DNA from 2 places in the Bacillus altaicus genome. Region 1 is predicted to be linked to the other one. Evidence: riboswitches for the same ligand, from Rfam matches in the RefSeq annotation. Region 1 holds a riboswitch; the other holds the start of a gene.

What was found. A riboswitch is a leader RNA that binds a small molecule or an ion and turns the genes downstream of it on or off. The one in region 1 is predicted to bind FMN.
Region 2: linked by a shared signal. The riboswitch ahead of ACE38F_RS20505 (ECF transporter S component) and the one ahead of ribD (bifunctional diaminohydroxyphosphoribosylaminopyrimidine deaminase/5-amino-6-(5-phosphoribosylamino)uracil reductase RibD) in region 1 are both predicted to bind FMN.

The regions. Positions count from the first base shown of each region.
Region 1 is NZ_CM143394.1:1,587,047-1,590,188, forward strand. It holds gene ribE (riboflavin synthase) at 1-544, opposite strand, end outside; gene ribD (bifunctional diaminohydroxyphosphoribosylaminopyrimidine deaminase/5-amino-6-(5-phosphoribosylamino)uracil reductase RibD) at 526-1,638, opposite strand; FMN riboswitch at 1,949-2,092, opposite strand; gene ACE38F_RS08405 (CDGSH iron-sulfur domain-containing protein) at 2,271-2,477, opposite strand; gene ACE38F_RS08410 (DUF2552 family protein) at 2,766-3,011, shown strand; gene ACE38F_RS08415 (alpha/beta hydrolase) at 3,022-3,142, opposite strand, start outside.
Region 2 is NZ_CM143394.1:3,970,557-3,973,698, forward strand. It holds gene ACE38F_RS20500 (ferredoxin) at 222-470, shown strand; gene ACE38F_RS20505 (ECF transporter S component) at 584-1,162, opposite strand; FMN riboswitch at 1,326-1,465, opposite strand; gene ACE38F_RS20510 (hypothetical protein) at 1,713-2,399, shown strand; gene ACE38F_RS20515 (peptidoglycan DD-metalloendopeptidase family protein) at 2,563-3,142, opposite strand, start outside.

The sequences.
Region 1 (3,142 bases):
ACTCAATGTTTACGATGTCCCCGGCTTTTTTTTCTCCAATTATAGACTCGCTTACTGTGTGGGGGATGAGTGAAATTGTAATTGAAGATTCGTCTATATCAAATATTGTTAAACTAGTGCCATCAACAGCAACGGATCCTTTATGCAAACAATAGCGTAGTAATTCATCAGAAATTGATATTTTGTAATAGATGGCATTGTAATGTTGTTTTTTAGTTAAAATCGTACCGATGCCGTCGATATGTCCGGTGACGAAATGTCCACCGAATCTTCCGTTCGCAGCCATTGCCCGTTCTAAATTCACTTTGGCACTTGGCTTTAGCATACGAAGTGATGTTGCATTCATTGTTTCAGGCATTGCATCAACAGTGAATGAAGTAGTCGTAAAAGTAGTTACTGTTAAGCAAATGCCGTTAACCGCGATACTATCACCTAATTTGACATCTGATAAAATTTGATTTGCGCTAATAGTTAGCTTCATGGCTTCACCACTTTGAGTCATGCTTGATATCGTTCCTAACTCTTCTACAATTCCTGTAAACATTCCGTCACCTCGCTTTTTAAGGTTGCAACAATTTTTATATCATTACCAATTTGTTTCATCTCTTGAATTGTTAAGGAAAGTGCATCTTGTAACTTCGAAAAACCAGCTCCGCCAAATAAAGTGGGTGCATTTTTTCCACCAATTAATTTCGGGCTTATATAGGTCACAATTTCATTAAAACTATTTATTTTTAAGAAGTTTGCATGTACTGTTTGACCACCTTCAACGAACAGAGAAAGAATTTGTTTCTCCCCGAGTAGGGATAGGACATCTTGTATTTCAATTTGCTTCGTTTTCATTTGGAGTACAGCTATATTGTTAGATTCATAAGACGCTATTTTCTCTTTATTTACATCCTTACCGACAATAATCCATGTCGGAGCTAAGCCATCTGTTATGACATGAGAAGATGGCGGCGTTCGTAAGTGGGTATCTAAAATAACTCGTATAGGATGTTTACCTCCGTTTGGAATTCGTGTTGTTAAGTGTGGATTATCAGTTATAACTGTATTCACACCGACAAGGATAGCGTCATGCATATGACGATATTGGTGAACATCAGCTCGCGCTTCTTCACTTGTAATCCACTTGCTTTCCCCTGTTGCAGTCGCTGTTTTTCCATCTAAGCTCATTGCTGTTTTTATTGTTACAAATGGACGTTTCGTTTTCATATAGTGAAAAAAGTATCGATTTAATAAAGTTGCTTCCGCTTCAAGAACACCGGTAGTTACCTCGATTCCAGCTTCTTCTAATCTCCTTTTTCCATTACCAGAAACGAGTGGATTGCAATCAAGGGTGGCAATTACAACACGCTGAACTCCCTTTTTAATGAGTAATTCACAGCAAGGCGGTGTTTTTCCAAAATGGCTACACGGTTCAAGTGTTACATAAACGGTAGCGCCTTTTGCTCTTTCTCCAGCCATGTGAAGAGCATGAACTTCAGCATGTTCTTCACCAGCACGCATGTGGGCACCCATTCCGACAATGACGCCATCTTTTAAAACAACAGCACCAACCATAGGATTTGGGCTTGTTTGTCCCGATGTTCCTTGTGCTAACTGCAAGGCAATCCTCATATATTCTTGATCTGTCATTCTCTTCACCTCTCCTGAAAAAAATCAAAAAACCCCAAGGATATAGAATCCTTGGGGTTTGGGAGACGTGATTTCTAGAAATATAGTTCGAATACGAAAGTATAGGGAAGAAACCTAACGATGACTGATATTTTGGCATAAGGAAAAAACCTAGCAAAATATCGAGTTTTTCAAACGCTAGTCGTATCTTTTTATTTCAGTATAGAAACATAAGTATACAAAATAAAACATATATAAAGAGTCAAAATGAATCTTTAAAAATATGCATACTGAAATAAAAGTGTATTCGCTATATATAATTACTAGAAAACATATCCTTCTCCCATCCAGACTATACTGTCGGCCCTAGAGTTTCACTAGATCCACCGTTTTCGCGTTGAAAACGGGTCACGGACTTAGAAGCTTTTGCTTCATCACCGCCGGTTGGGAATTTCACCCGACCCCGAAGGATGTTGTTTGCTCACAGTATAGCACAAAAAAGAAAAAAGCATAGTAAAAAATGTTCGAATGTGAAAATATATGCCGGTTTGAATGGGGACGAAAGTAATAGAAATGTTGAAAGGAGAAGGGCTGTATAGGCTTTGATCAAAAGAAAAAACATGCACAAATAAATGTGCATGCTCTTTAAATATTTATTCTGCCTCTGGTGCTCTAACAACAGACTCGAATTTTCCTTTATGCGAAGCATCGCAATAAGGCATGTTTTTTGATAAACCACAACGACATAAAGAAAATGCTGGTTTTGCTGGGAATACATTCCCTTGCGAGTCAACTAATTCCACGTCCCCTGTAACGCGAAAAGAGCCATTATCATTTACTTTAATTTGTACTTTTGCCAACGTTATCCCTCCTTTCCAAACGCTTACTCTCATCATATAATTAGGGAGAGTACTTGACAATATAAAGTGAAACTTTAATCAGTGGGGGGGGGCATCCCCACTGATTATTAGTTGAACCAATCGGGCGTTTACGGGCAGTTAATCTCCCACCTTACTTCTTTGCCTAAGTTGAATTTTGAGGTGGGAGTCTTACTGCCCGCAAATAGTGGGATAAAAAGAGCACTTTGTTTGAGAGAGAAGAGAGTGTTATAATAGTTTTTATAACTGACTAGAGTAAGGTGACGAAAGATGGATAAAAAATTACAAACACTACAAAATATTGCAAATGAGCGCACATGGGCATCATTTTTGAATGATAATCATCCATATAGTTTACTTCATTGGTCAATCGCAGGTGTAGGACAAGAACCGAAAGATGTTTGGTTACTTCAAGATGAGGTGACTTTTCAAACGACGGAATTCCCAACGCTAGATGAGGCAGTAAAGTGGATTTCTGAAAATATGGAACAAGTTACAGACGTTTTAGCGCAGTAAAAAAACAGGCTTATGCAAGCCTGTTTTTTGTTTCTTTTACATATGTGTTTAAAAATTTATCGATGGCATCTTCGTACTCTTCTTTATTTTCATTATAAGAGCAAGCGTGTGCACCATGTTCTGCAATATAA
Region 2 (3,142 bases), 2.4 Mb from region 1:
TCATATTCACACTACATGCTTGTATATATTCTATTGTATCAAACGAAATAACATTTAAGTATTTTGAAAATCTTATGAAATAATTCAAAAATAAGTTGACACTCTAATTGATAAGCATTATCATTATAATTTTATGTTGAAAAGTTTTAAAAACCGTTTTACAATAAGGTTATAATTTTTTGGCGAACTTTTCACATACATATTATCAGGAGGGAAAAAAGATGGCAAAATATACAATCGTTGACAAAGATACTTGTATCGCATGCGGTGCTTGTGGTGCTGCTGCACCAGACATTTATGACTATGATGATGAAGGTATTGCATTTGTAACATTAGACGATAACCAAGGTATCGTTGAAATTCCAGATGTATTAATTGAAGATATGATGGATGCATTCGAAGGTTGTCCAACTGACTCAATTAAAGTTGCTGACGAATCATTTGATGGCGACTCTTTAAAATTCGAATAGTCTTTTATTAACTTTAAACCCCCCTCATAAGTATGAGGGGGGTTTTTACTCTCTTTTTCATTCTCACTAACAAAAAAACCATTGGCAGCGTAACTGCTAATGGTTTAATATTTTTAAGCATTTTTCATTTTTGCAAATACCCATACTTTCAAGCGTGAAAATAATGCTACAAATACAATTGTTACAACAATTCCTTTAATTACATTAAACGGTAATATCGCCGTTACAATAGTTTGTCGCATAATATCACTAGACATAGCTGGTGAATTTAAAAACCAAGTGTACGCTGGTAAAATAATAAAGTAGTTTAACACACTCATAATAACTGTCATAGTAATTGTGCCTAGCATTAATCCTGTCGTTAAACTTTTTACTGTGCGATACTTTCGGAATAAGAATGCTGCTGGACCAATAAATAAACATCCCGCTATAAAGTTTGCTACTTCTCCTACTGGTACTCCCGTTAAACTTCCTTGAATCCCGTAATGCAAAATATTTTTTATCGCTTCTACAATTACACCTGCAATTGGACTAAAAATTATCGCCGCAATTAAAGCTGGCACATCACTAAAATCAATCTTTAAAAATGGCGGAAGCCCTGGGAATGGAAAATCCAACATCATTAGTAAATACGCAATACTACTTAGCATCGCTACACTCACCATCTGCACTACACTGTTTTTTTGTTTCATCTTTCTCTCTCCTTTTCCATCGATCTTCTCATGGAAAGTGGAAAGGTTCTGCTATGCCTATTTTTTCATAGAACGAAAAAACCCTTTGTGATTTACACAAAGGGAGAATTTTAAGGCACATCAAACAGACGTTCAAATACTTATCTTTTTTGAACGCTTGAACCTCCATCTTCTCCCATCCAGACTGTACTGTCGGCTTTGGAATCACACCAAATCCTGCCTTAACGGCTCGCGGGCTTAGAACGAAATTATTAACTGTTCATCACCGCCGGTCGGGATTTTCACCCTGCCCCGAAGATAGACCGATATTCTATTTTCCACTTCATTATACAACAACATGATCGTATTGTGAACAAAAAAAGTGTAACTTATTAAAAATAAGTTATTTATTTTATATTATTAAAGAAGCAATCACTATATTTTACAATACAACCCATATTTTTTATAATTCGGTATTTCTCTTATGAATCCCCTAGTCATATGTCGTCAAAAGTGATAAGATGTTGAATTGTTAAGATAAGAACATTTTCTGAGTTATGGAGGAAATGTCATGAAGAAAGATAAAAGACACTCTATTCGAGAAGCAATGAAAAAGAACTTAAGAAAAGAATACTTTTATTTGAAAAAAGAATTACTTTTCTACTGTCCAATTGATTTAGGCACATTCTCAAGAGAGACATACTACGCTACTTTTGACCAAGATGGCATAAGTATTTATCAGTATGATAAAAAAACAGAAAGTAAATTAAAATTGTGTGAGCGTCATCCATGGAAGAGTTGGAATAAGGTAAAAGTTGATCACTATTTAACAACTTCTCAATTTATTTTCCAAGGTGAGCGAAACTGGATTTTATCCCTTTTCCAAAAAGGAAAAGAAGCTCAAAAAATAATTGAAGAACATACATCTTTACAAACGGAAGTTGTTTCCCGTCCTTTTTCCAAGAAACTTCCTGGTTTCCGTTCTGATACACCATTGAATAAATACATCGGTAGCATTTGTTACACTGCACTTATTGCATTTTTATTAAAATGGATGATTCCATTTCAAGCACCACAAATCGCCCTGTATTCTCTTTCAATTGGCTTTATGCTTCTTGGTTTACTTTGTCTTACAATTGGTCTAATCGAACCAACTATCGTACTATTTCGGACAAAAGAAAAAACAAGAACAAAAGTCTTTTACTTATATAGCTACTTAGCTATTTCTGGATTTATATGTGTCTTTATTTTTTGGTAAAAGAAGCCGTCCCAAAAGATCTTTTGGGACGGTTTTTCGTTAAGAATAGGTTGCTCTTATTGTCGCATTTTGTTATTAAGTCGATATAATTTCATTTACTATCGCAATCTTAACTAAGACGAAAGTAAGTTTATTCAAAAGTTATGCTTTTGGGACGTTTCCTTTACTTAACGTATAGTTGTTGATTCGGATAGATTTGCTCTTGTCGCAATCCATTCCTCACTTTAATTTCCTCAACTGTCATACTAAATTTCCGAGCAATGCCAACTAAAGTATCACCTTTTTGTACAACATATAGTGATGATGACACGACTTGATTTTTTTGTTCATTTAAAACAAGCAACGGATTCATCGCATTCCTTTTCTCCATCGTCCATCTCCCTTGATGCACTTCTAAATGTAAATGCGCTCCTCGCGATTCTCCTGTATTCCCTACCTCTCCAATTAGCTTTCCTTTTGAAATGTTATCCCCTTGAACTACATATCTCTTATTTAAATGCGCATAAACAGCCTCATATTCTCCATGTTTAATAAACACAACATTTCCATAACTACTTGAAAAATAAGACTTTGTCACCTTACCATTTTGAATAGCTGCAACAGGCGTTCCAATAGGCGCAGCTATATCAATACCATAGTGTTTCCCATGTCTTGTCCCAAAATAATCACTTATCTGCCCATCAACAGGCCATATCCACTGATTCCCTTCAGCGTAAACATGTAATTGAGATAAAAATAATATA